Regions from separate parts of the Simplicispira sedimenti genome, predicted to be linked through region 1. Evidence: predicted binding sites of a transcription regulator. Region 1 holds the regulator's gene; each other region holds the start of a gene.
What was found. Region 1 encodes LexA, which represses DNA repair genes until DNA is damaged. Its sites were predicted from a motif close to ACTGTATNNNNATACAGT; they were not measured.
Positions count from the first base shown of each region.

Region 2: recA (recombinase RecA) is a predicted target of LexA. The motif match lies at 4,505-4,522, and genes of this name have one in related genera.
Region 3: imuA (translesion DNA synthesis-associated protein ImuA) is a predicted target of LexA. The motif match lies at 6,834-6,851, and genes of this name have one in related genera.

Region 1 is NZ_JAKVIJ010000016.1:41,900-51,376, reverse strand. Features, by position in the region: gene lpxK (tetraacyldisaccharide 4'-kinase) at 1-26, shown strand, start outside; gene MJ602_RS15415 (Trm112 family protein) at 54-236, shown strand; gene kdsB (3-deoxy-manno-octulosonate cytidylyltransferase) at 233-1,018, shown strand; gene adk (adenylate kinase) at 1,160-1,816, shown strand; gene MJ602_RS15400 (asparaginase) at 1,883-2,860, opposite strand; gene lexA (transcriptional repressor LexA) at 2,931-3,605, shown strand; gene MJ602_RS15390 (D-2-hydroxyacid dehydrogenase family protein) at 4,164-5,171, shown strand; gene MJ602_RS15385 (branched-chain amino acid ABC transporter substrate-binding protein) at 5,274-6,404, opposite strand; gene MJ602_RS15380 (hypothetical protein) at 6,538-6,810, opposite strand; gene MJ602_RS15375 (DNA polymerase III subunit chi) at 7,145-7,579, opposite strand; gene MJ602_RS15370 (leucyl aminopeptidase) at 7,588-9,096, opposite strand; gene lptF (LPS export ABC transporter permease LptF) at 9,120-9,477, shown strand, end outside.
Region 2 is NZ_JAKVIJ010000001.1:125,911-135,387, reverse strand. Features, by position in the region: gene MJ602_RS00615 (SET domain-containing protein) at 1-80, shown strand, start outside; gene MJ602_RS00610 (biotin--[acetyl-CoA-carboxylase] ligase) at 77-919, shown strand; gene MJ602_RS00605 (SPOR domain-containing protein) at 933-1,670, shown strand; gene MJ602_RS00600 (sensor histidine kinase) at 1,671-3,119, opposite strand; gene MJ602_RS00595 (response regulator) at 3,202-3,876, opposite strand; gene MJ602_RS00590 (MarR family winged helix-turn-helix transcriptional regulator) at 3,932-4,441, opposite strand; gene recA (recombinase RecA) at 4,571-5,653, shown strand; gene recX (recombination regulator RecX) at 5,660-6,112, shown strand; gene argC (N-acetyl-gamma-glutamyl-phosphate reductase) at 6,171-7,103, opposite strand; gene sucC (ADP-forming succinate--CoA ligase subunit beta) at 7,272-8,432, shown strand; gene sucD (succinate--CoA ligase subunit alpha) at 8,448-9,344, shown strand.
Region 3 is NZ_JAKVIJ010000009.1:64,621-74,097, reverse strand. Features, by position in the region: gene metK (methionine adenosyltransferase) at 1-419, shown strand, start outside; gene MJ602_RS11140 (bifunctional nicotinamide-nucleotide adenylyltransferase/Nudix hydroxylase) at 582-1,625, shown strand; gene MJ602_RS11135 (error-prone DNA polymerase) at 1,633-4,755, opposite strand; gene MJ602_RS11130 (Y-family DNA polymerase) at 4,766-6,076, opposite strand; gene imuA (translesion DNA synthesis-associated protein ImuA) at 6,015-6,812, opposite strand; gene MJ602_RS11120 (hypothetical protein) at 7,069-7,686, opposite strand; gene metF (methylenetetrahydrofolate reductase [NAD(P)H]) at 7,717-8,598, opposite strand; gene MJ602_RS11110 (TlyA family RNA methyltransferase) at 8,595-9,477, opposite strand, start outside.

The DNA of each region.
Region 1 (9,477 bases):
TGGGCTCGCTATCATCGCGCTCCTGATTTCCCGTCTTTCCCCACTGCACCGCCATGGACACCAAACTGCTCGAACTGCTGGTCTGCCCCGTCACCAAAGGCCCCCTCACCTACGACCGGGAGCGCCAGGAACTCATCTCGCGCAGCGCCCGCCTGGCCTACCCGGTGCGCGACGGCATTCCCGTCCTGCTGGAAAACGAGGCCCGTCCGCTGACCGACGAAGAGCTGGAGCGATGAGCACCCGCGGCTTTGCCGTGCTGATTCCGGCACGCATGGCGTCCAGCCGCCTGCCCGACAAGCCGCTGGCGGACATTGCAGGCCTGCCCATGGTGGTGCGCGTGGCCGAGCGCGCCGCAGCCAGTGGTGCCCAGCGCACCGTGGTGGCGGCAGACGATGCGCGCATCCTTGACGCTTGCCGCCAGCACGGGGTGGAGGCCATCCTCACCCGCACCGACCACGCCAGCGGCAGCGACCGCCTGGCCGAGGCCTGCACCCTGCTGGGCCTGGACGGCGACGATGTGGTCGTCAATGTGCAGGGGGACGAGCCGCTGATCGACCCGGCGCTCATCGGCGCCGTGGCCCAACTGCTGCACACGCACCCGCACGCCAGCATGGGAACGGCCGCACATCCGCTGGCTGCGGTGGACGAACTGGCCAATCCGAACGTCGTTAAGGTGGTATGCGATGCCGGCGGCATGGCCCAGTACTTCAGCCGCGCGCCCATTCCGTTTGCACGGGACCACGCGGGCCAGCCCTGGTGGCGCAGCAGCGACGCCAAGCACCCGGCGCTGGCAGGCTTTGCGCCACTGCGCCATATCGGCATCTACAGCTACCGCGCAGGCTTTTTGCGCCGTTTTCCCGAACTGCCGCAGGCCCCCACCGAGGTGATCGAGGCGCTGGAACAACTGCGCGCACTGTGGCACGGCCACCGCATCGCAGTGCATGTATCGGCTACCGCACCCGGCCCCGGCGTGGACACGCCCGAAGACTTGGCCCGCGTGCGCGCCCTGTGCACCTGATCGGTGCAGGCCCTGGTTTGTAAGTGAGGGTACAAGCGGCCCATGCTATCCTTGCCCCCCTAATAAGAGCACCGCATCCGGGGGCAGCGGTCCCGTGGCCCGCAGTGCCGACAGATTTTCCACACTTCGAGGACTATTCCCATGAGACTGATTCTGTTGGGCGCCCCCGGCGCCGGCAAGGGCACGCAAGCCGCTTTCATCTGCAAGAAATACGGCATTCCGCAGATCTCCACCGGAGACATGCTGCGCGCCGCCGTCAAGGCCGGAACCCCTCTGGGGCTCAAGGCCAAGGCCGTCATGGAATCGGGCGCGCTGGTGAGCGACGACATCATCATCGGCCTGGTCAAGGAACGCATCACCGAACCTGACTGCGCCAATGGCTTTCTGTTCGACGGCTTCCCGCGCACCATTCCCCAGGCGGACGCGATGAAGGAAGCGGGTGTCAAGCTCGACTACGTGCTGGAAATCGACGTGCCTTTCGACGCCATCATCGAACGCATGAGTGGTCGGCGCTCGCACCCCGGCAGCGGCCGCACCTACCACGTCAAGTTCAATCCGCCCAAGGTGGCAGACAAGGATGACGTGACCGGTGAACCCCTGATCCAGCGCGACGACGACAAGGAAGAAACCGTCAAGACACGCCTGGAGGTGTACAGCGCCCAGACGCGCCCCCTGGTGGATTACTACTCCGGCTGGGCAAAGCAAGACCCCGCCGCTGCACCCAAATACCGCGCGATCAGCGGCACCGGCAGCGTGGAGGAAATCACCGCGCGCGCCCTCGCTGCCTTGGCAGACTGAGAGATCAAGCTTGCGGGCCACGGCCTGCAGCCTCTGCAACGCCCCGCATGCGGGGCGTTGTCGTTTTCAGAGCGCGGGAGCCGATACGCCCAGCAGTTCCAGCAACAAGGACACCCTGGCCTTGACCGGAATGAGGCCCGGCGACAGTGGCAGCGCAGCGTGGGCCCTGGGCAAGGACAGCACCTGACCCAAGGGGCAGCGCGTGGTCACGCGCACAGCCACGCCGGCTTGCTGCGCGCGCTCCAGCGCGGCTTGCAGCGCATGGTGCAGCGTACCGTTGCCCGTGGCTGCCACCACCAGGCCCTGAACGCCGTCGCGCACCAGCGCATCGACCGTGGCCCCACACGCCCCAGCGTAGTTCATGACGATCTCGACACGCGGCCAGGACGCACCGGACGCTACTTTTTCAAGAGCGCCCTGCGCCCATCCCGCCTGCGCTTGAGGCCAATCCTGCGCCAAGCGCACGCGCCCTTCCTCCACCCAGCCCAACGGCCCGCCTTCGCCCGAGCTGAACGCATCCACGCGGTACGGATGCACCTTCTGAACCTGCCGCGCACCATGCACGGCACCGGCACACACCACCAGCACACCCCTGGCCCCCGGCGCATGCGCCACAGCCATCGCGTCCAGCAGGTTCTGCGGCCCATCGGGGGCGATCGCCGTCGCGGGCCGCATGGCACAGGTCAGCAGCACAGGCTTGCGCGCATCGAGCACGCTGTGCAGAAACCAGGCTGTCTCTTCCAACGTGTCCGTGCCATGCGTGATCACCACGGCTCGCACGCTGTCGTCCTGCAGGTGCGCATGGCAGCGCTGCGCCAACGCAGCCCACACGCCAAACTCCATGTTCTTGCTGTCGATCTGCGCCACCTGCTCGAAATCCAGCGGCCCCTGCGCAGCCTGCGCCAGGCCCGGCACGCCCGCAAGCAGATCCTGCACCCCTACCTGCCCGGCCACATATCCAATGTTGTCACCCGCTGCAGCGGCCTTTCCGGCAATCGTGCCCCCCGTGCCCAGCACCACGATTTTTTTTGTTTCCACTTGCATCCCTCGAAAAACTGGTTAAGAATACAGTTACTGTATTAAATAACAGCCCCTTGCCCACCGGGAGCCCGTCATGCAAAGCAGCCCCAAGCTCACAGCCCGTCAGCAACAGATTCTGGACCTGATCCAGAACGCCATTGCACGCACCGGTGCCCCGCCCACGCGCGCCGAAATTGCCACTGAACTCGGCTTCAAGTCTGCCAATGCAGCCGAAGAGCACCTGCAGGCCCTGGCCCGCAAAGGTGTCATCGAGCTGGTCAGCGGCACCTCGCGTGGCATCCGTCTGCGCGGTGAAGCCATTCGCTCCCTCAACGCGGCACGTGGCACCCAGTACAACCTGCCCATCCCGGGCCTCAGCCAACTGGTGCTGCCCCTGGTCGGGCGTGTGGCGGCGGGGTCCCCGATTCTCGCCCAGGAACATGTGGAGCAGTCCTATTGCGTGGAAGAAAGCCTGTTCCAGCACAAGCCGGATTACCTGCTCAAGGTGCGCGGCATGTCCATGCGCGACGTTGGCATCATGGATGGCGACCTGCTCGCCGTGAAAGCCTGCCATGAGGCGCGCAACGGCCAGATCATCGTGGCACGCCTGGGCGATGACGTCACCGTCAAGCGCCTGCGGCGCACCGCCCAAGGCGTCGAACTGCTGCCCGAAAACCCCGACTACCCCGTGATCGTGGTGCACCCCGGCGAGCCCTTCGCCATCGAAGGCCTGGCCGTCGGCCTGATCCGCAACACCATGCTCATGTGAGCCTGCATCCTGCACCGCCCCAGGTGGCGGGCGCGCGTGTGGCCCCTGATGACCCACGGCCCTGAGGTGGTGCTGTCCCTGCAATCCTGCCAGTGTTCAACCCTGACCTCTGGAGTATTCACATGGGAATTGTTCTCTTGGCAACGTCCGTCCTGCCCCGCCCTTTTCTCGGCCTGTATCGCTGGTGGAAAAGCCATGCTCATCGCCCCAACCGCGCATCAGCCCTGCCACCACCGCACGCCCGGCCTTGTGCGATGCCACCCCTTCCGCGCAACCCCGTAGCCTCCCGCGCACCCCGCGTCTGGCAGGGGCCGGTGCAGATGCCGGGTCATGGCGCAGCCCTGCCCCCTTCTCGGCCCCTGCGCTGCCACACCAGCGCCAATGGCCGGATGGTCATTGCCGGGCGCATGGCCGATGTCTGTGCAGAGCTGGAGCGCATGGCCGCTTGCGAACAGCGCCATTAGCACTGCGCGGCCCGGTGGAACTGAACTGCTTGCAGCGGGCCGCATTTACCCATGGTTGCATAGGCCAGGGGCGCGCCCAAGGCACAATGGCGGGATGAACATCGTGATCCTCGACGACTATCAGGATGCGGTGCGCAAACTGCACTGCGCGACCCGTCTCGACGCCTTCTCGGCCAAGGTCTATACCAACACTGTCAAGGGACTGGGGCAGCTTTCGGTGCGCCTCAAAGATGCCGATGTCATTGTGCTGATCCGCGAACGGACCCAAATTACCCGCCAATTGGTAGAAAAGCTCCCCCGGCTCAAGTTGATCGCCCAAACCGGACGCGTGGGCTCACACATCGATGTAGCCGCATGCACCGAACGTGGCATCGCCGTGGCCGAGGGTGTGGGCTCGCCGGTCGCCCCTGCCGAGCTGACATGGGCGCTCATCATGGCCTCCATGCGGCGCCTGCCGCAGTACATCTCCAACCTCAAGCATGGGGCCTGGCAACAATCAGGCCTCAAGGCCGCAGGCATGCCTCCCAACTTCGGCATTGGCAACGTACTGCGTGGCAAGACTTTAGGCATTTGGGGCTATGGTCAGATTGGTCAAATCGTTGCGGGCTATGGCAAAGCATTCGGCATGAACGTGCGTGTCTGGGGCAGCGAGGCTTCGCGTGCCAAAGCACTGACCGATGGTTACCAGGTGGCATCCCAATGTGAGGAATTCCTGGCTCAATGCGACGTGGTGTCACTGCATTTGCGCCTGTGTGATGCCACGCGCGGCATTGTCACCCTGGAAAGGCTTTCGTCCATGAAGCCCACAGCCTTGCTGGTCAACACCTCGCGCGCCGAACTCATCGAGCCTGACGCATTGATCGCCGCTCTCAACCGAGGCCGCCCCGGAATGGCCGCCGTGGATGTGTTCGAGAGCGAGCCCATCCTGCAAGGCCATGCCCTGCTGCGGCTGGAGAACTGCATTTGCACGCCCCACATCGGCTATGTGGAGCAGGACAACTACGAGTTGTACTTTGGTGCGGCATTCGACAACGTGGCGAACTTCATCAAGGGAACTCCGACCAATATCGTCAACCCTGGAGCCCTCCAGGTACGCCGCTGAACACCGAGCAGTAGCTCGCCACCCCCCCAAAGAAAGCGGCCTCCACACGGGAGGCCGTTCTGCGAAGCACACCCAAAGAGGTGTGCGGGAGGCGCCTGAAGATCAGTTCAGAGGCGTCTTCTTGCCATCCACGTACTTGTACAGGGTGATGGCGGGGTTCTTCATTTCGCCGTTGTCTTCGAAGGCGATGGCAGCGGTCACGCCCTTGAAGTTGGACTTGCGGATTTCAGGCGTATAGACCTTGGGGTCCACCGAGTTGGCGCGCTTCATGGCGTCCACGAGCAGCATGGTCGCGTCGTAGGTGTAGGGGCTGTACACCTGGAACTGACCGGGGTACTTGGCATCGTAGCGCTTCTTCCACTCCACGCCGCCAGGCATCTTGGCCAGCGATGCACCACCTTCGGCGCAGATCACGTTGGTCAGGGTCTTGGCACCCGCAGCCAGCTTGGCGATTTCAGAGGTGCAGACGCCGTCGCCACCGAAGTACTTGACGTCGGCCATGCCCAGTTGCTCCATCTGGCGCAGCATGGGGCCGGCTTGGGGGTCCATGCCGCCAAAGAAGATCGCGTCAGGCTTCTTGGCCTTGATGGCCGTCAGGATGGCCATGAAGTCGGTGGCCTTGTCGTGCGTGAACTGCTCGTCCACCACCTTCATGCCCTTGGCCAGAGCCACTTTCTTGAACACGTCAGCCACGCCCTGGCCATAGGCGGTACGGTCGTCCACCACAGCAACGGTCTTGAGCTTCAGGGTTTCAGCCGCGTAGGCAGCCAGACCCGCACCCAGAGAGTTGTCGGTAGCGATGATGCGGTGCGTGGTCTTGTAGCCAGGCTTGGTCAGGTTGGGGTTGGTGGCGGCGCCCGTGACCATGGGAATGCCGCAATCGTTGTACACCTTGGACGCGGGGATGGTCGTGCCCGAGTTCAGGTGACCCACCACGCCAGCGACCTTGGAGTCGCACAGCTTCTGTGCGGCAGCGGTGCCTTGCTTGGGATCGGCTGCATCGTCTTCGCCCTGCAGTTCGAACTTGATCTTCTTGCCACCGATCGTCACGCCCTGTGCATTGAGGTCTTCAATGGCCATGCGAGCGCCGTTTTCGTTGTCCTTGCCGTAGTGGGCCTGGGCACCGGAAATCGGGGCCACGTGACCGATCTTGACCACCTGCTCTTGTGCAGAGGCCATACCAGCGACAGCCGCGATAGCGGCAACTACGGTCAGTTTCAACTTCAATTGCATAGGATTCTCCAGTAAAGAATGGACGCTGAGATGCTTGTTTTTTTCTCAACGGGAGTGAAGGTACATCATTTTTTCAAGCCCAAATACTAGGGAACACGATAGCCATTAGAAAAAATTGGGCATAGCAAGCAAATCAAGCGGTGCCAGGGTGGCTGGCGAGCTCATCTGCAACCGCCTCATAGACCGATTGACGCACCACGGATTCCACTTCTTCGCGCAGTCTGGGCAGGATGGAACGGGTCTGTTCCTGCACCACATGGGCGATGGCCTCACGCAGGCGCTTCTCCAGAAGCACATCGACCCGCTGCATCACGCGGTGCACCATCATCTCTTCAAAGCCCTCCGGCAGGGTCGGCTGCGAAGGCTTGCCCAGCGTGGTGGTCATGGACTCGGATGCGTGCACCACTGCGGTCGTCTTCGTTGGCAACTGCGCGGACGTCACGACAACCGTTGAGGGCCTTGGCGCCACTGCTGCGGCTGGCGCATGCGCCGCAAGCACTGGGGCCGCCGCAGGCGCACGCGGTGCGACCGCCGGTGCCACAGGAGGGCGCTCGATCGGCGGGCGCTGCACCACAGGAGGCGCCGGCGGCGCAGACGAGTGCGCCACAGGTTCACGCGCCGAACCTGGCACTGCCGGGCGCATGGCTTGGGGCGCAGCTCCCTCGGGCACCACTTCGGTGAGGGTAGGAACAAAACGGGGCGGCGTGCGCGCAGGCGGACGGGAGGGAGGCGTATTCATCTCAGACAGTTTTCTGACCCAGGTCGTGTTTCACGGGCTCGTGCCCGCATTCGCGGTAACGTCGCCAACGCTGGCGTGCCAGTTGCTTGTCGTGTTCATCGTCGGCGCTGACCACCTCCACCACCTGGGCATATTCGCCCCAAGCCTCGGGCACGTCGTCCCCCAGGTTGAGCAACATGTCGCGGCTGGCAACAGCCTGCCCCGGCAGCGCCAAGACGATGTGTGATGCCTGCAGCACATGGTCTGGGCTGTCTGCCCGGCAATGGGCAACAAAGTCCTGGGGCGCCATGTTCCAGAGCATGGTGTCCACACGGTCCAGTACCTCCGCAGATCCCACAATGGCCAGATGGCGTTGCGCCCGCAGGGCTTTGCGAGCCACCCGACAGGCATGCGCCAGCCGGTCTGGCACCTGGGTATGGAAAGCAATATCAGGCATCGCCGGATTCAGGCAGCTGGCGCTGCCGAGCCCTTTCTGCGGCGCGCCGGGGACGATGTGCCGGTACTGGGTACAGCGGTCGCGGCGCGCTCCAGCAGGTAATGCACGAGCAAACCCACCGGGCGCCCCGTGGCTCCCTTGGCGGCTCCACCCTTCCAGGCGGTGCCTGCAATGTCCAAGTGCGCCCAGGGCTGCTCCCCGGCAAAGCGCTGCAGGAACTTGGCCGCAGTGACCGAACCCGCTGGCCGCCCCGCCACGTTGGCCACGTCGGCAAAGTTCGTCTTGAGCCCTTCGGCGTAATCATCGTCCAGCGGCATGCGCCAGCAGAGGTCGTCGCTGGCTTCCCCAGCAGCCTGCAAGGCCGACGCCAGCGAGTCATCGCTGGCAAACAGACCACTGCGCACACCACCCAGCGCAATCACGCAGGCGCCCGTGAGCGTGGCAATATCGATCATGGCTGCGGGCTTGAAGCGCTGTGCATAGGTCAGCGCATCGCACAACACCAGGCGCCCTTCGGCATCGGTGTTGAGAATCTCGATGGTCTGTCCGCTCATGCTGGTGACCACATCGCCCGGTTTGACCGCACGGCCATCGGGCATGTTCTCGCAGGCGGGAATCAAACCCACCACGTTGATGGCTGGTTGCAGCTCTGCCAGCGCACGGAACACGCCCAGCACACTGGCGGCGCCGCACATGTCGAACTTCATTTCGTCCATCTCTGGCGCGGGCTTGATGGATATACCCCCCGTATCGAAGGTGATGCCCTTGCCCACCAGCACCACCGGCGCCTGGGTCTTGGCTGCGCCCTGGTAGCGCAGTTCGATGAAGCGCAGGGGTTCCTCGGCCCCGCGCGCCACGGCCATGAATGCCCCCATACCCAGACGCGCCACCTCGGCAGGCCCCAGCACCTTGCACTGGATGCCTGGGTGCTTGGCCAACCCCTTGGCGGCCTGCGCCAGAAGGTTGGGCGTGGCATGGTTGGCCGGGCGGTTGCCCCATTCACGGGCCAGTTCCACCCCCACCGACACGGCCACCGCACGCTCAAAGGGCGCCGACATGGCACGCGCATCGTGCACCCCCACGAGCACCCGGGCCAGGCTGCGTGCCTCGGCCTTGGACTTGGTGGCCGTGTACACATAGCTGGCCTGCGCCACGCCGCGCACCACCGCCTCGACCGCTGCAGCACTTGCCGCGCCTGCAACGCAGACCACAGCGCGCTTGGGCGCCCCCTGCTTGAGGGCCGGTGCCACTGCAGCTACCGCCTGGCGCACTGCGCGCGCATCGCCCGCACCGATGCCGGCCAGCACCACGCGCCGCGCGGCTACACCAGCGACTTGGTACGAATGCAGGCTCTTGCCCGGCTTGGTATCCAGGTCCTTGGCTTTGATCGCCTGTGCCACCAGGGCTCCCAGCGCATCCTTTCCGGGCGCAAACCCGTCGGGCACCAGCAGCACCAGCAGATCGCACTTCTCGGAGGCTGCCTGAGCAACGTCCATGGTCTTGAGTTCAAAGTTCATAATCACCCTTTTACGTCGAACCAATGTTATTCGATTCATCCATCCGCAAGGAGTTGGCGCGCAGCTTTGGCGCCACCCTGGTGGTGCTGGTCACCGTGGTCATGACCATGATGCTGATCCGCACCCTGGGCCAGGCAGCACGCGGCAACGTCAATCCTTCCGATGTGATGCTGGTCATGGGCTTCACGGTGCTGGGCCAATTGCCCACCATTCTGAGCCTGAGTCTTTTCATCGCCATTGTGGGCACGCTCTCGCGCATGTACCGCGAGAGCGAGATGGTCATCTGGTTCGCCAGCGGACGGGGTTTGTCCAGCCTGCTGCGCCCGCTCTTGCGCTTTTCCTGGCCGGTCATGCTGGCGGTGGGCGTGCTCTCGCTGGGGG
Region 2 (9,477 bases), on a different contig from region 1:
CACCCAAGCGCGGCTGGGCGCCGCCGCACCCCGACAACCCGGTGCAGCCCGGTGGGGCACGTACCAAGGGGCGCTCATGAGCGCCGCCGCGCTGCGCTGGCCCGCCGAGGCCCTGTGGGAAGCCGTGGTGCCGCTGCTGCCTGGCTTCACGGTCGAGGTGCTGCCCGAAATCGACTCCACCAACACCGAGCTCATGCGCCGCGCCCGCGCGGGCCAGTGCGACCCGGTACTGCTGGTGGCCGAGCAGCAGACCGCTGGCAAGGGCCGCATGGGCCGGCCCTGGCGCAGTGCGGCGGGCGCTTCGCTGACCTTCTCGCTGGGTCTGCCGCTGGGGCCGCAGGACTGGTCGGGCCTGTCGCTGGCCGTGGGCGTGAGCGTGGCCGAAAGCCTGCAACCCACCTTGCCCGCTGCGGGCAGCAGCACGCCGCGGGTGGCGCTCAAGTGGCCCAACGATCTGTGGCTGGGCGGTGCCCAGGGCGACCGCAAGCTGGGCGGCATTCTGGTGGAAACGGCCAGCTTTGTGGGGGGCGCGTCCGCCGGTTCGCCTGCCACGGCCGCCCACAGTGGCCGCTACGTGGTCATCGGCGTGGGGCTGAACGTGCTGCCGCAGGACGCTGCGGGCCTGTCGCTGCCGCCGGGCAGCCTGCAAGAGGTGGAGCCCGGCCTGGATGCGCCCACGGCGCTGCTGCGGGTGGTGCCGCCTTTGGTGTCCATGCTGCAGGCTTTTGCCCAGTATGGCTTTGCGCCCCTGCAGCCGCGCTTTGGCCTGCGCGATGCGCTGGCGGGCCGCAGCGTGCAGCTCAGCGACGGCACGCAAGGCGAGGCCCATGGCGTGGGCGAGGATGGCGCACTGCTCGTGCATACTGCGCGGGGCATGCAGGCCGTGACCAGCGCTGAAATCAGCGTGCGGCCTTCCTGAACCGCTTTTTTACATGTTGCGTCTGACCGTTATCGTGCTTTTGCTGGCCAATGCTGGCTATTACGCCTGGTCCCAGGGCCATCTGGCCGAGTGGGGCCTGGCGCCTGCGCCCCAGGGCGAACCGCAGCGCCTGCAGCAGCAGATCCGCCCCGAGGCCGTGCGCCTGGCGGGGGAGCCTGCCACCCCGCCCGTGCGCCCGGCCCCGGCCGCTGTGCCCGCCCCAGAGCACAGTGCCGTCCAGGCCAGCGCCGAGGCGCCTGCGGCGTCGGTCCCAGTGGCGGCCACCGAGCCCGCCCGCCCTGCGGGCGAATGCCTGCAGGCCGGGGTGTTCGACGAAGAACAGGCCAACGCCCTGCGCCGCGTGGCTGGTGCGCTGCCCCAGGGCAGCTGGAGCCTGCAGCGCACCACCATCCCGGGCCGCTGGATGGTGTACATGGGCAAGTTCGCCGATGCCGACGCCCTGGCCAAGAAGCGCGCTGAACTGCGCGAGCTGGGTATTTCCTTTGATCGGCCCAGCACCGCGTCGCTGGAGCCGGGGCTGTCGCTGGGGCGCTTCTCCACCGAAGAGGCGGCCCAGCGTGGCATGGGCAATCTGGTGGCCAAGGGCGTGCGCACGGCCAAGGTGGTGCAGGAGCGCCCCGACACCCCTGGCTACCAGTTGCGCCTGCCCAGCGTGGACGATGCCTTGCGCCCCCAGCTGGACGTGCTGCGCCCGGCCATGGCGGGCAAGACGCTCAAGCCCTGTTCCTGATCAATCGTTCTGGTCGTCCCGTGCCGGGAAGCGCACGGTGAACCGCGCCCCGGGCGGTGTCTGGCCGGGGCGGGCGTCTTCCACGCTGATTTCGGCCTGGTGCTGGCGGGCGATCTCCTGCACGATGGGCAGGCCCAGTCCGGAGCCGTCGGCCTCGCTGCCCAGCGCGCGGTAGAAGGGCTGGAAGATCAGCTCACGCTCAGACTCGGGCACGCCGGGGCCGGTGTCCTCCACCTGCAGCAGCAGCACGCGGCCGAAGGTGTCTGCCAGCACGCGCACGGTCACCACGCCGGGTCTGTCGTCCGAGGAGGGGGTGTAGTTGATGGCGTTGTCCACCAGGTTGCGCACCAGTTCCTTGAGCAGGGTGGGGTTGCCGTCCAGCCACACGCCGGGGGCGCCGGGCTCGGCACCGTCGTAGCCCAGGTCGATGCGCTTGTCCATGGCGCGGGGCACCGAGTCGCGCACCACGTCCATGGTCAGGCGTGCCAGGTCGCAGCGCTGCTGGGTCATCTGCGCGCCGCTGGCCTCGGCCCGGGCCAGGGCCAGCAACTGGTTGACGGTGTGCGTGGCGCGGATGCTGGAACGCCCGATCTGTTTGAGCGATTGCTTGAGCTCGTCGGTGCTGGTGCCCTCGCGCTGGGCCAGGTCGGCCTGCATGCGCAGGCCCGCCAGCGGGGTCTTGAGCTGGTGCGCGGCGTCGGCCAGGAAGCGCTTTTGCGTGGCCAGCGAATCGTTCAGGCGCGTGAGCAGGTCGTTCACCGAGTCCACCAGCGGCGCCACTTCCAGCGGCACGGTCTTGTGGTCCAGCGGCGAGAGGTCGTCGGGGCTGCGTGCGCGGATGCGCTCTTCGAGCTGGTTGAGCGGCTTGATGCCGCGCGCCAGCGCCAGCCAGACCAGCAGCACGGCCAGCGGCAGCAGCACGAACTGGGGCACCATCACGCCCTTGATGATCTCGGTGGCCAGCACGCTGCGCTTCTCGCGCGTTTCGGCCACCTGCACCAGGGCCAGCGGGTTGCCCTCCACCGGCACGCGCACCCAGATGTAGGCCACGCGGATGTCCACGCCGCGCAGTTCGGCGTCGCGCAAGCGCACATCACCGGGCTGGGGGGTTTCTTCCTCCGGCGGGGGCGGCAGGTCGCGCTCACCCGAGAGCCATTCCCCGCGCGGCCCCAGCACTTGGTAATAGACCGAGTCGGAATCGTCGGCGCGCAGGATTTCGCTGGCGGACTGTGGCAGGTTGAATTGCGGCCTGCCGCGCTGCACCGTCACCAGTTGTGCGAGGGCGTGCGCGTTGTAGATCAGGGCGCGGTCAAACGGTTTGTTGGCAATGCCCTGTGCCACCAGCCAGGTCAGTGCCAGGCCCACAGGCCAGAGCAGCAGCAGCGGGGTGAGCATCCAGTCCAGGATCTCGCCGAACAGGGAGCGTTGCTCGCGCTGAAAGAGTTTCAAGGTGGCGGCCCTGGATTTGAATCAAATTGGCTTGTAAGGCAATGAAATCAAGCGTCACTAGCTATCAAGAACATAGCAATTTTCAGCCTGGAATTTTTTCAAGACAGTAGCCCAGCCCGCGCACGGTGGCAATGCGGATCGGGCCTTTCTCGATCTTCTTGCGCAGGCGGTGGATGTACACCTCGATGGCGTTGTTGCTCACCTCTTCGCCCCACTCGCACAGGCGTTCCACGAGCTGGTCCTTGCTGACCAGGCGCCCGGCGCGCTGCAGCAGCACCTCCAGCAGGCCCAGCTCGCGCGCCGACAGCTCGATCATCTTGCCGTCGATGGTGGCCACGCGCCCGGCCTGGTCGTACACCAGCGGGCCGTGCTTGATGGTGCTGCTGGTGGCGCCCATGCCCCGGCGGGTGAGGGCGCGCACGCGCGCCTCCAGCTCCTGCAGCGAAAACGGTTTGGCCATGTAGTCGTCGGCGCCGTAGTCCAGACCCTTGACGCGCTCCTCCACGCTGTCGGCCGCGGTGAGGATGAGCACCGGCAGCGCCGTGCCGCGCGCGCGCAGGCGCTTGAGCACCTCCAGCCCGTGCATGCGCGGCAGGCCCAGGTCCAGGATCAGCAGATCAAATTCGTTGTTGGTCATCAGCGCGGCGTCGGCCTCGGCGCCGTTGGCCACATGGTCCACGACGGCGCCCGAACTGCGCAGCGTGCGCAGCAACCCGTCGGCCAGCACCTGGTCGTCTTCGGCTATGAGGATGCGCATGGGGGGAGTCTCCTGGTTATGCAAGGATTTTAGGGCGTTGCCTCAGCGCACGTTCTCAGGACGAGGCGCCGCTGGCATAGGTCTCCAGCCCGATGGACACCACCGTGGCCACGGCGTCGCCCACCTCGGCACGCCATTCGGCCTCGGCCTGCGCCACGGCCGCCTCGAAGGCGCGCAGCCAGTCCAGCCCCGTGGGGGTGAAGCACACGCGCCGCGCGCGTGCGTCGTGCGGGTCAGGCAGGCGCTGCACCAGGCCCCAGGCCTCGCACTGGTCCACCAGCGTGCCCATGGCCTGCTTGGTCATGCCCGCCTTGGCGGCCAGGTCGCTGAGCCGGTCGCCGCGCAGCGACAGGTGGCGCGTGATGTGCACATGCGCCGCACTCACCTGCTGGCGCGCCGCCAGGTTGGACAGCGCCAGCGGCACCTCCACATTGCGCGCCATGAGCTGCAGCACCCGCGCATCAAAGCGGCGCAGGGCGTGGCCCATCAGGCGGCCCAGGTGCGTCTGGCGCCAGGCATCGTGGTGCGCGGCATCCATAGGCGTGGCGGCGAGGGTGTCAGTCATGCGGAAATGGTAAATCAAACTGACCAAATATTTGGCGATGTTTGATTTATTGCTGGATAAACTACTGTTCAAGCATCCAGCCTGTGATGAAAAACAGGCGACACCATCCCACCTTCCAAGGAGTCCACCGTGAACGCTACCGCCACCCGTACCTCTCCCGCTGACAACGACAAGGCCAAGGACGAAAAAGCCAAGGCCCTGCAGGCCGCGCTGGCGCAGATCGAGAAGCAGTTCGGCAAGGGCACCATCATGCGCCTGGGTGAGGGCGAGGTGATCGAGGACATCCAGGTCGTTTCCACCGGCTCGCTGGGCCTGGACATTGCCCTGGGCGTGGGTGGCCTGCCGCGCGGCCGTGTGATCGAGATCTACGGTCCCGAATCCTCCGGCAAGACCACGCTCACGCTGCAGGTGGTGGCCGAAATGCAGAAGCTCGGCGGGCAGTGCGCGTTCGTGGACGCCGAGCACGCGCTCGACATCCAGTACGCGCAAAAGCTTGGCGTCAACCTGCAGGATCTGCTGATCTCCCAGCCCGACACGGGTGAGCAGGCGCTGGAGATTGTGGACAGCCTGGTGCGCTCGGGCGCTGTGGACCTGATCATCGTGGACTCGGTCGCCGCCCTCACGCCCAAGGCCGAAATCGAAGGCGAAATGGGCGATGCACTGCCCGGCCTGCAGGCGCGCCTGATGAGCCAGGCGCTGCGCAAGCTCACCGCCACCATCAAGAAGACCAACTGCACGGTCATCTTCATCAACCAGATCCGCATGAAGATCGGCGTGATGTTCGGCAGCCCCGAAACCACCACGGGCGGCAATGCGCTGAAGTTCTACGCCTCGGTGCGCCTCGATATCCGCCGCACCGGCACCATCAAGAAGGGCGAAGAGGCCATCGGCAACGAAACCAAGGTCAAGGTGGTCAAGAACAAGGTCAGCCCCCCGTTCAAGACAGCGGAGTTCGACATTCTGTTCGGCGAGGGCATTTCGCGTGAGGGCGAGATCATCGACATGGGCGTGAACGCACGCATCATCGAAAAGAGCGGCGCCTGGTACGCCTACAACGGCGAAAAAATCGGCCAGGGCCGCGACAACGCGCGCGAGTTCCTGCGCGAAAACCCCGAATTGGCGCTTGAAATCGAGAACCGCGTTCGCGAACAGTTGGGTATTGCCCTGCAGCCGTCAGCCTCTGGCGCGTCTGCTTCGGAAAACGCCGCGTAAGCGGGCATGGCACAGCCCGCCCTTTCGCTCAGGGCCCGCGCACTGCGCAGCCTGGCGCGGCGCGAGCACACGCGCTCGGAGCTGCGGCGCAAGCTGGCGCCGCACGAGGAAACCGAGGGGCAGCTCGATGCCCTGCTCGATGCCCTGCAGGCCCAGGGCTTTCTCAGCGACGAGCGCGCCGCCGCATCGCTGGTCCACCGCCGCGCTGCCCGCTTGGGTACGCAGCGTTTGCGCCAGGAACTGCAGGCCAAGGGGCTGGATGCCTCCACGGTGGATGCGGCCCTGGAAGGCCTGGGCGGCACCGAACTGGAGCGTGCCCGGGTGCTGTGGGAGCGCAAGTTTGGCGCGCCCGCGCCCGACGCTGCGGGCCGCGCCCGCCAGGTGCGCTTTCTGCTGGCACGTGGATTTGCCTCCGACACCGTGCGCCGCGTGGTGCGGGGTGTGGAAGACGATTTTTAGTGTTTTTGGCTGCTGGCGCTTGATGATCAAGCGCCAGCAGCTATTAAAACAATAGCAATCAAAGCCCCAGCATCAGGCGCAGGTTCTGCACGGCGGCGCCGCTGGCGCCTTTGCCCAGGTTGTCCAGCCGGGCCACCAGCACGGCCTGGCGGTAGGTTTCGTTGGCAAATACGCGCAGCTCCAGCTGGTTGGTGTTGGCCAGGGTGTCGGCTGCGAGTTTCAGGTCGTCGGTGGGAGGCAGGACCTTCACATACTGCTCTGGCGTGTTGGTGCGGGCGTAGTGGGCGGCCAGTGCATCGTGCAGGTCGGCGGCCTTGGGTGCGCCGGGCAGCAGGTCCAGGTGCAGCGGGCATTGCACCAGCATGCCCTGCGCAAAATTGCCCACGGCCGGAATGAACACCGGGCGCCGGGTCAGGCCGGTGCAATGCAGGATCTCGGGGATGTGCTTGTGTGCCAGGCCCAGGGCGTAGGCCTCGTAAGGCGCGGCCTGGCCGGCTTCATAGGCTTCGATCATGCTGCGTCCGCCGCCGCTGTAGCCCGACACCGAGGGCAGCGACAGCGCTGCGTCTTGCGGCAGCAGGCCTGCATCGACCAGCGGGCGCAGCAGGGCGATGGCGCCGGTGGCGTAGCAGCCGGGGTTGGCCACGCGCGTCGCCTGGCGCACGGCATCTGCCTGCCCTGCGCACAGCTCCGGGAAGCCATAGACCCAGCCTGCCGTGGTGCGGTGGGCGGTGCTGGCGTCGATGATCTTGATGGCCTTGCCGGTCTCCTGGGTGATGGCGTCCACCAGTGCCACGCTCTCGCGCGCTGCGTCGTCGTGCAGGCACAGCACCACCAGATCGGCCTGCGCAATGAGTGCGCGCTTGGCCAGTGGATCCTTGCGCTTTTCGGGCGCGATGCTCAGCAGTTGCACGCCCGCCATGCCTTGCAGGCGTTCGCGGATCTGCAGGCCGGTGGTACCGGCTTCGCCATCGATGAATACGGTGGGCATGGTCTCTCCAGGGCCATGTGCGGCACGGGGGTGTCGCAGCATGTAAGTTTGCAAAAAGGTATGGTGCGCCGCACCATGATACATTTACCGGCTGCCATGTCCCAAGCCCGCCGCCAGAACAATCAGCCATGGTAGACGGGTGAAATCCCTTCCCTGAGAGAGACCCTCATGAAGATTCACGAATACCAAGGCAAGGAAATCTTGCGTAATTTTGGCGTGCCCGTACCCCGGGGCATTCCGGCATTCACCGTCCAGGAGGCCGTGGAAGCGGCCCAGAAGCTGGGTGGCCCCGTCTGGGTGGTCAAGGCCCAGATCCATGCGGGCGGCCGTGGCAAGGGTGGCGGCGTGAAGGTGGCCAAGAGCATTGACGACGTCAAGAAGCTGGCCGAGCAGATCCTGGGCATGCAGCTGGTCACGCACCAGACCGGCCCCGAAGGCCAGAAGGTTCGCCGCCTCTACATCGAAGACGGCGCCGACATCAAGAATGAACTGTACATCTCGCTGGTGACCGACCGTGCCACACAGAAGGTGGCCCTGATCGCCTCGAGCGAAGGCGGCATGGACATCGAGGAAGTGGCCCACTCCACGCCCGAGAAGATCATCACCGAGATGATCGATCCGCTGACCGGCATCACCGCCGACCAGTCCAAGAAAATCGCTGCGGCCATCGGCCTGACCGGCGGCTCGGTGGACCAGGCCGTGGATCTGTTCGCCAAGCTCTACAAGTGCTACATGGACACCGACGCGTCGCTGGTGGAAATCAACCCTCTGAACTGCGATTCCAAGGGCAACCTGATCGCCCTGGACGCCAAGTTCAACTTCGACGCCAACGCGCTGTTCCGCCACCCCGAGATCGTGGCCCTGCGCGACCTGGACGAAGAAGACCCCGCTGAAGTCGAGGCCTCCAAGTTCGACCTGGCCTACATCAGCCTGGACGGCAACATCGGCTGCCTGGTGAACGGCGCCGGTCTGGCCATGGCCACCATGGACACCATCAAGCTGTTCGGCGGCGAGCCGGCCAACTTCCTGGACGTGGGCGGCGGAGCCACCGCCGAGAAGGTGACCGAAGCCTTCAAGATCATGCTCAAGAACAAGAACGTCAAGGGCATCCTGGTCAACATCTTCGGCGGCATCATGAAGTGCGACACCATCGCCACCGGCGTGATCACCGCCTGCAAGGCCGTGAACCTGTCCGTGCCGCTGGTGGTGCGCATGAAGGGCACCAACGAAGAGCTGGGCAAGAAGCTGCTGGCCGAATCCGGTCTGCCCATCATCGCGGCCGACACCATGGCCGAAGCCGCGACCAAGATCGTTGCTGCCGTCAAGTAAGCCCGGAGAACACACATGTCGATTTACATCAACAAAGACACCAAGGTCATCACCCAGGGCATCACGGGCAAGACCGGCCAGTTCCACACCGAAAAGTGCCAGGAATACGCGAACGGCAAGAACTGCTTCGTCGCGGGCGTGAACCCCAAGAAGGCCGGTGAGTCGATCTTCAACATCCCGATCTACGCCTCCGTCAAGGAAGCCGCCACGCAGACCGGCGCCACCGTGTCGGTGATCTACGTGCCGCCCGCAGGTGCCGCCGCTGCCATCTGGGAAGCCGTGGAAGCCGACCTGGACATGGCCATCTGCATCACCGAAGGCATCCCCGTGCGCGACATGCTCGAAGTGCGCAACAAGATGAAGGCCAAGGAAGCTGCTGGCGGCAAGAAGACGCTGCTGCTGGGCCCCAACTGCCCCGGCATCATCACGCCCGACGAAATCAAGATCGGCATCATGCCCGGCCACATCCACCGCAAGGGCCGCATCGGCGTGGTGTCCCGTTCCGGTACGCTGACGTACGAAGCCGTGGCCATGCTGACCGAGGTGGGTCTGGGCCAATCGACCGCCGTGGGCATTGGCGGCGACCCGATCAACGGTCTCAAGCACATCGACGTGATGAAGGCCTTCAACGACGACCCCGACACCGACGCCGTGATCATGATCGGCGAAATCGGCGGTCCTGATGAAGCCGAGGCCGCCCAGTGGTGCAAGGCCAACATGAAGAAGCCCATCGTCGGCTTCATCGCTGGCGTGACCGCCCCTCCCGGCAAGCGCATGGGCCACGCCGGCGCGCTGATCTCCGGCGGGGCCGACACGGCCGATGCCAAGCTCGCCATCATGGAAGAGTGCGGTTTCGTCGTGACGCGCAACCCCTCGGAGCTGGGCAAGCTGCTCAAGGCACAGCTCAAGTGAGTGCAGCGCCTGTGGGCGCGTCCGACCGAAGCGCCTGTGGCCTGTGCCCAGGCGCTTTTTGTTTCTGGTGCTGACAATTTTGTCGGATCCGGCGCAGGCAAACCCTGTCGCTATGGCTGGGTAACTGGTCATA
Region 3 (9,477 bases), on a different contig from region 1:
TCATCGTGGACACCTACGGCGGCGCCTGCCCGCACGGCGGCGGCGCGTTCTCGGGCAAGGACCCGACCAAGGTGGACCGCAGCGCCGCGTACGCTGCGCGCTACGTGGCCAAGAACATCGTGGCCGCCGGCCTGGCGCGCCAGTGCCAGATCCAGGTGGCCTATGCCATCGGCGTGGCCCGGCCCATGAACGTGACGGTCTATACCGAAGGCACGGGCGTGATCCCCGACCACGAAATCGCCAAGCTGGTGCAGGAGCACTTCGACCTGCGCCCCAAGGGCATCATCCAGATGCTGGACCTGCTGCGCCCCATCTACAGCAAGACCGCCGCCTACGGCCACTTCGGCCGCGAGGAGCCCGAGTTCACCTGGGAGCGCACCGACAAGGCAGCCGCGCTGCGTGCAGCGGCCGGGCTGTAAAGCCCGGCAACCCGCGTCAGCGGGTTCGGCAGCCTTTGCGGCGCAGGCTCATTTCGCGCAGCGAAGCGAAGGCCCGCAGGGCCGGGCCGGAGCCACAAAGCCCAAGCGCCGCGCGCAGCAGCCGGGCCGTGAAGACAGCCGCACCCGGTAAAGTAGCTGAACATGCACGACACCGCCATCCTCATCGGGCGCTTCCAGCCCGTGCACGCCGGGCACCTGGCACTGCTGCAGCATGGCCTGGCGCAGGCCCGGGAAGTCATCATCGTCCTGGGCTCGGCCTTTGCGGCACGCTCGCCGAAAAACCCGTTCACCTGGCAGGAGCGCGCCGCCATGCTGCGCGACGCCTTGCCGGCAGCCGACCGCGAGCGTCTGCGCTTTCTGCCGGTGCGTGACCGCTACGACGAGCCCGCCTGGGTGCAGGATGTGCGCCTGGGTATGGCCCGGATGCTGCCCACGCCATCGGAACAGCGGGTGGCGCTGGTGGGCCATTTCAAGGATGCCAGCAGCAACTACCTGCGCCGCTTTCCGGGGTGGACACTGCTGGATCTGCCGCGCCAGGGCAGCATGGACGCCACCGCCATCCGCGATGCGTACTGGGCTGCCACCCCTGGCACGGTGAGCGCGGCGCTGGCCCCTCTGGCCCAGGACATGCCGCCCAGCACCCTGCGCTTCCTGCACGACTTTGCGACACTGCCCGCCTACGCCGCCCTGCAAGAGGAATGGCGCGTATTGCGCGACTACCGTGCCTCCTGGGCGCAAGCGCCCTACCCTCCGGTGTTTGTCACGGTCGATGCCGTGCTGCGCTGCCAGAACCATGTGCTGCTGGTGCGCCGCGGCCAGGCGCCCGGCAAGGGCCTGTGGGCTGCGCCCGGCGGCTTTCTGGAACCCCGCGACACACTGTGGCAATCCTGCCTGCGGGAACTTTCGGAAGAAACCGCCTGCCCTCTGGACGAGGCCACGCTGCGCGCCGCCCTGCGCGCGGTCAAGGTGTTTGACCACCCGGACCGCAGCCAGCGCGGCCGCACCATCACCCACGGGCACTATTTCGACCTGGGCAACATCCCGCTCCCGCCGGTGGTGGGCGGCGACGACGCTCAGCAGGCGCTCTGGGTGCCGCTGGATCAACTGGCAGCCATGGAAGACCAGTTGTTTGAAGACCACTTCCACCTGCTGGACAGTTTTCTGGGGCTGACCACTCCCGCCTGACACGGCCCTACCGGAAATCCCTGCTCTGCGTGGCCAACCGACCCAGCAGCGGCGACAAATCCCACAGCCGATGCGCGATGAGGTTGCACACCGCCCCCTCACGCTGCCAGCGCCCCTGCACCAGCAGCAGGCGAGCGCCCAGCAACGCCTGGCGCTGGGCCTCCTTCACGTGCCGCCAGACGATGATCTGCGTGCTGCCGTGCTCGTCTTCGAGCGAAACGAAGACCGTGCCCTTGGCCGTGGGGGGCTGCTGGCGCAGCGTCACCATGCCGACGGTGCGCACCCAGCGCCCATCGCGCACATGCTGCAGTTGTGCCGAGGTTCGGGCCCGGTAACGCTCCAACTGCGGTCGCAGCAAGGCCAGGGGGTGGCTGCGCAGCGTCAGGCCCACCGAGGCGAAGTCCCACAGCACCTCCTCGCCCTCGGGCGCGGCGGGCAGCGCCAGAAACGCCTCGTCCACCGGCGCGTGCTGCAGCAGCGCGGGCGGGGCGTGCAGGGCCGCGGCCTCCCACACCTGCTGGCGGCGGTGGCCCGCAAGCAGCGTCAGTGCGCCCGCCGCGGCCAGCAGCCGCATCTCGTGCTGCTCCAACCGTGCACGGCGCGCCAGCGCCTCGGTGCTATCGAAGGGCGCCACGGCACGCTCGGCCACGATGCGCGCAGCGCTGGCCGCGGGCAGGCCCTGCACGAGGTGCAGGCCCAGGCGCACGGCGGGTGTGTTGTGCAGATCCTCCAGCGTGGATTCCACAGCGCTGTGCACCACATCCACCGGCCGCACTTCCACGCCGTGGCGGCGCGCGTCCTGCACGAGCTGGCTGGGCGTGTAAAAGCCCATGGGCTGGCTGTTGAGCAGCGCCACGAGGAAGGCCGCCGGCTCGTGCCGCTTGATCCAGGCCGAGGCATAGACCAGCAGCGCGAAGCTGGCCGCGTGGCTCTCCGGGAAACCATATTCCGAAAACCCCTTGATCTGCTCGAAGATGGCTTCGGCGAACTCCTGCGCATAGCCGCGCTCGGTCATGCCGCCCACGAGCCGGTGGTAATACTTCTCCAGCCCACCCTTGCGCTTCCAGGCCGCCATGGCGCGGCGCAGGCCGTCGGCCTCGCCGGGCGTGAAGCCCGCCGCGAGCATGGCGATCTGCATCACCTGTTCCTGGAACACCGGCACGCCCAGCGTGCGGCCCAGCGCGGTGCGCAACGCCTCGCTGGGGTAGGTGACCGGTTCCTTGCCCTGGCGCCGGTTCAGGTAAGGGTGCACCATGCCACCCTGGATGGGCCCCGGCCGCACGATGGCGACCTCGATCACCAGGTCGTAAAAGCAGCGGGGGCGCAGGCGCGGCAGCATGCCCATCTGGGCCCGGCTCTCGATCTGGAACACACCAATGGTGTCGGCCTGGCAGACCATGTCGTAGGTGGCGCTGTCTTCGGCCGGGATGTCCTGCATGCGGAACACCTGCCCGCGCCGCAGGCCGATCAGGTCGAGTGCGCGCCGGATCGCCGACAGCATGCCCAGGGCCAGCACATCGACCTTGAGCAAGCCAGCGGCGTCCAGGTCGTCCTTGTCCCACTCGATCACCGTGCGGTGGGGCATGGAGGCGTTTTCCACCGGCACCATGCGGCACAGCGGCCCCTGGGTGAGCACAAAGCCGCCCGTGTGCTGCGACAGGTGGCGCGGAAACCCCAGCAACTGCTGCGTGAGCGTGATGAGCTGGCGCACGGCCAGATCGTCCGCCGGGATACCCAGCTCCGCGAAACGCTCAGGCCGCACACCCGCGCCGTCAAACCACTTCTGGCCCTTGGCGATGGCATCTACCGTGGCCAGATCAAAGCCCAGGGCCTTGCCTACATCGCGGATGGCGGACTTGGGCCGGTAGCTGATGACCGCAGCCGTGAGTGCGGCGCGGTCGCGCCCGTACTTTTGGTACAGGTACTGGATCACTTCCTCGCGGCGCTCGTGCTCGAAGTCGATGTCGATGTCCGGGGGCTCGTTGCGCTCCTTGGAGATGAAACGCTCGAACAGCACCGACATGCGCGCCGGGTCCACCTCGGTCACGCCCAGGCAGTAGCAGACCACGCTGTTGGCGGCCGAGCCGCGCCCCTGGCACAGAATGTTCTGGGAACGTGCAAAGGCCACGATGTCGTACACCGTGAGGAAGTAGTGCTCGTAGCGCAGCTCGCAGATCAGGGCCAGCTCGTGCTCGATCAGTGCCTGCACCGGGGCGGCAATGCCCTGCGGCCAGCGGCGCCCCGCGCCCTGGTAGGTCATTTGGCGCAGGTAGCTGGCGGCCGTGTGGCCGCGCGGCACCACCTCGTCCGGGTACTGGTACTTCAGCGCGTCCAGGCTGAAATGACAGCGCTGCGCCACACGCAAGGTCTCGGCCAGCAGCTCGGCGGGAAAGGTGTGCGCCAGGCGCAGCCGGGTGCGCAGGTGCTGCTCGGCGCTGCGCTGCAGGGCATGGCCGCATTCGGTCAGCGGCTTGCCGATGCGCGTGGCCGTGAGCACGTCCTGCAGCGGCTTGCGCGAGCGCACATGCATGTACACATCGCCCACCGCCACCAGAGGCAGCGCCGTCAGCTCCGACAGGGCCCGCAGGCGGTGCAGCCAGAGCTCATCATCCAGGCGCCGCAGCTGCTCCACCCCGACCCAGCACCGGCCTGTGAACTGCCCCAGCGCCCAGCGCCCCAGGGCCAGCAGCTGCGTGTCGTTGGAATGGCGTTCAGGGCACAGCAGCACCAGACAGTCGGCCAGTGCCACACCCGTGAGATCGGCCTGCGCGAGGTGGTAGGCGCCTTTCTCCGACGCGCGCCGCAACCGGGTGATGAAGGCGCACAGGTTGCCGTAGCCCTGCAGGTTCTGCGCCAGCACGACCAACACGCAAGGCGCACCGTCCGCAGCGCGGGGCTGCACCCGAAACTGCGCTCCCAGCAGCAGATGCAGGCCCACGGCCTTTGCCGCCACATGGGCGCGCACGGCCCCGGCCAGACTGCACTCGTCGGTCAGGGCCAGTGCCCGGTAGCCCAGCGCGTGGGCGCGCTCCACCAGCTCGTGCGGATGGCTCGCGCCACGCAGGAAGGTGAAGTTCGAGATGCAGCGCAGTTCCGCATAGTCCGGCAGTGATCGGGAGGGGGTGTTCATTGCCGAAGCCTCAGCCAAAGTACCCATGCAGGAACCACGCCGCCTGGTCCCCCGCCAGTCGCTGCTGAAACACCCACAGCAAGCCCGCATGGGGGCTGCGGGCAAGCCAGTAGTCACGCTGCACGTTGAGCGCCTGGGCATCGCTCCCCTGGCAGCTGCGGTGCCACCAACCACCCTCCACACGGTCAGGCCCCAACAGCAGTTGCAGCGGCCCCTGGTAATGCGGCCGGTGCTGGCGCTCCTCCAGACGCAGCGGCACCTCCAGCAACCAGGGGGGCAGCGGCATGCCGGAACCTGCGGTGGCCTGGCGCGGGCGGTGTGCCAGATCGCTGTGCCAATGCTGCATCCACTCAGGCCGGTGGTCCGCGCAGAGCACAGGCAAACACACGGCCTGCGGGCCCAGGCGGGCCTGGATGCGTTCAAGCGCCGCGTGGATGCCCTCCCCCTGGCGCTGGGGATCGGGCAACAGCGTGTGGTTGGTTCCAGCCCAGGGCTCCACCGTGTCGGCAGACAGTTCCAGTTCACCCACCGGCGCGGCCAGCACGACCTGGGCCAGATGCTCGGCCAGCAGACGCATGCAATGCTCCACGCTTTGCGTGGGCTGGGAGGTATGCACTGTGAGCGCTCCCCCATCGCCAGCCGACCGGGCGCGCATGGCATCGTGGTGCCAGTGCAGGGTGAAGGCCCGCACGCCGCAATGGCGCGCGGCCAGCCAACCCGCCATCTGCACCAGCAGGCGCCTGGCGCCAAACAGCAGGGCAGGCGCATGCTCCACCCGCGCCATCAGTTCCAGCCGGGCCTGAAAGGTCGGTGGCAGGGTGATCCAGTCGTACGCCTCGGGCCGCAGGCCGTAGGCTTGGTCCAACGCAGCCAGCAAGGGAGCACCAAACCGGCGCACCAGCCCGCCACGCGGCAGGCGGCGCACCTGCCCCAGCGTGCGGCAGCCCACGCGTGCCAGTGTGGCCTGGTGCTGGCCCACAGCGGTCATGGCCTGCAATGGCAGGGCGTCGAGCCGCGACGCTAGCCCCCCCTCAGGCACCCGCCCACCGCCATGGCGCACCAGGGCCAGCGCCGCCAGGCCCGTAGGCGCCCAGGCCACGCAGGCACCCAGTTCGGCAGCGCCATGCTGCATGCACTGGCACAGCCGCTCCAACCCGCCAAACAGGCGTGCAGACGCAGACACTTCGGCCAGCACCGCGCCCTCCTGCAGGGCCACCCGGGGGGTGAACTGCAAGGCCCAGATGCCCAGCGCCATGGGGTCAATGGGCCAGGAGCCTGTGGGTTGTGGCAGGGGCAGCAATGCGACCCAGTGCGCGGACATCGGACAACTCCTTGGCCAGCGGCGCCTGTACCGTGGCAGCGGCAGACCCCAGGCGCGGCGGCAACATGTGCTGCAGATTGCCGGGAATGGCCTCCAAACGCAGCACGCCCTCGAACGCACTGCCCCGGCGCTTGGGAATGTGCACCTGCAGCACCCAATCCGGCCCCAAAGTCACCCCCACGCGCAACGGTGCAGGCGAGGCCTGCTGCAACGCACCTTCAGGACGGCACAGGAACACCGGCGCATCGCAGGACTGTGCGTGGATCTGCAAACGGCGGATCTGCTCGGGCCGCGCCTGCGGGAGCCAGGCGAGTACGGCACCCACGGGCCCTGCCTGGAGGATTTGTTCGGTGGCCCAGAGCCGCTCCAAAGGCGCAACGGCCCGCACCCACACCAGCTGCGCAGGCGGCACGCCCAGTTGCGCTAGCCCCCCGGCGTGCGGCGGCTGGGACGGCGCCACCAGGTAAATGCGGCCACCCTCTTGCAGCAAGGCAGGCAGCGCGGGCCCCAACAGGCGCCATTCGCACCGCAGTGCCTGCGGCAGCAGCAGCTCCGTCACGGCTTGCGTGGGCCACCCGCCACCGGGCAACTGCGCATCCAATGCGCCAAACCCGGTGGGAACAGTGCGCGCCACCGCTCCCATCATGTCCACCCCGCGCCAGACAGCCGCAGCTACGGGGCCGGGAAGGGCTCCGGGGTCAAAGGCATGGACAGCTCCAAGGGTGGTAAAGGACATGGACAGGCATCAGCAAAAACAACTGTATGAATATACAGTTTTTATGCTGAACCACCAAACCCTCAATCCACCAGCGACACGGCCGCCAAGCCACGGCAATGGCAAGGCGGCCAGGCAAAGGGGGCGCTGGGATAAAAATGTGCTTTCGTCGGCCCGAGAGGCCGACGAACCAGGGCCCCGGCCTTGGCGTCGTCCCGCGCCTAGATTGGCGCGGTTTTCACCGTGTTCGCACTGGCAAAAATAGTGTGAACAGGCCCTAGCGCTTGCAGCGCGCGATGAAGTTTTCTTCGAACCGGCGCAGATCGGCCTTTTCGCCTTCGCTCAGGTCGGTACGCGCCTGCTTGGCGTGCAGAATGCGGCGCGACTCGGCGCATTGCTGCAAAAAGCGTTCTTCACGCTCACGCGAGGCCTGGTCAGCCAGGCGGGCCGCTTTTTCTTCCTCGCGCTGCTCTTTCTTGCGTGTATAGCTATCTGTCGAGAGCTTGGAATAGGCTGCTTCTTCCTCCTCACGACACTCTCGCCTGTATTCCTTGCGCAGATCTTCGATGGCGTCGTACTTCAGCCCTCGGCTGCTGGCCGTGCGCATCGCTTGGTGAAGGGATCGGCAGCGACCGCTCATGTACTGGTGGTGCTCAGGCTCATCGCCGGAGGAGCGGGAAGACGGTCGATAGCTGCTGGAAGACGACGAAGAGTAGCCCGACGAGCGCGCAGGCCCACCCACTACCGCCGTGGTGCGCATGTCCGACGGACAGGGGCGCGAGAGCACATAGTTGTTGCCATTGGAATCCCGGCAGTGGTAGCTCATCTGGGCACTGGCGGCGCCTGCCCACAAACTGCCACCCACCAAAGCCATGCAGACCCAAACCGATTTCATGGTGTGCCCTCAACGCAAAAAAACGAAATGTTACCGTGTGCCAACACCTGCCAGCCCCAAACGGCGGCAAATTTCGAGCACCGCCGTACTTTGGTTCATCGTATAGAAATGCAGGCCCGGCGCCCCTGCCGCCAGCAGTTGTTCGCACAGGTGGGTGACCACATCCAGGCCGAAAGCACGGATGCCCGCCACATCATCCCCCAACCCCTGCAGGCGCAGGCGAATCCAGCGCGGCACTTCGGCGCCGCAGCTGTCGGCAAAGCGCAGCAGGCCGCTGGCGTTGGTGATGGGCATGATGCCCGGCACCACCGGCACGTCAGCGCCCAGCCTGCGCGCCTCGTCCACAAAGCGGAAATAGGCATCGGCGTTGAAGAAGAACTGCGTGATCGCCGAGTTGGCACCCGCCTTGACCTTGGCCGCATAGGCCTGCAGGTCGGCCTCGGGTGAGCGTGCCTGCGGGTGCATCTCTGGGTAGGCGGCCACCTCCAGGTGGAAGTGATCCCCCGTCTCGGCGCGGACGAAGGCCACCAGATCGGCGGCATAGCGGAATTCGCCCATGCTGCCGTAGCCGCTGGGCAGGTCACCGCGCAGTGCCACCAGCCGACGCACGCCCATGGACTGGAACAGCGCCAGCTTCTCGCGCACCGAATCGCGCGACGCACCGACGCAGGTGAAATGCGAAGCCCCTTGCTGCCCCTCGTCCAGAATGGCCTGCACGGCCTGCAAGGTGCCGTCCTGCGTAGAGCCCCCCGCGCCGTAGGTCACCGAGCAGAACTGGGGCTGCAGGGCGTAGAGCTGCTGGCGCACGGCGCGCAGCTTCTCGATGCCCTCGGGCGTCTTGGGTGGGAAAAATTCGAAACTGACCGGCACGGCGGCCGGCACGACGGCCGGCGCGGCGTTGGCTGCGTTCATGCAGACCTCCTCGCATAGACAAAAAATTCCTGGTTGCCGTCACCGCCGCTGATGGGGCTGTCCATCCACGCACTCACCTCCAGCCCCAGGCTGGCGCAGCAGTCGCGGATGCGCTGCTCGACCACGGGGTAGAGCGCGGCATCGCGCACGATGCCGCCCTTGCCCACCTGGCCGGGCTGCAGTTCGAACTGCGGCTTGACCAGCATCAGCAGGTGGCCGCCCGGCGCCAGCAGCGGTACCAGGGCAGGCAGCACCAGCGTGAGCGAGATGAAGGACAGGTCACCCGTGACCAACTCGAACACCGGCGCGGTGCTTTCGCCCACCCAGGCCTGGAGGCGGCGGCGGGCGCCCGCAGCGGCGGGCGGCGCGGCGTCTTCGCGCTCGCGCGCCAGGTCGGCCTCCACGTCGTCGTCGCTCACATCGTCGCTGTCGTCGTAGTCGGTCACCTCGCCGTCACCGCTCATCCAACGGTACGGGCTTTCGGGCTCGGCATCGTCCTCCACAGCCGCAGGGGCCGGTTCGGACCAGGTGTCCTCCCAGGCCGCCTGCAGCGCCTCGGGCGTCAGCGCACGGGCGTTGATGCCTTCGAGGCAGACCACGCGCGGGTCCTGGCGCAACTGCGCGTGCAACTGGCCGTGGCCCACGTCCACGCCCACCACGCGGCGCGCCCCACGCTCCAGCAGGCAGTGCGTGAAGCCGCCGGTGGACTGGCCCACGTCCAGGCACTGCAGTCCCTGCACCGCCAGGCCCAGAGATTCGAGCGCACCATCGAGCTTGAGGCCACCGCGCGAGACAAAGCGCGCCTCGGCCGCGTCCTGCAGTTGCAGTTCGGCCTGGGCCGGGATCTCTTCGCCGTTCTTGGCCACCCGGCTCCAAGGG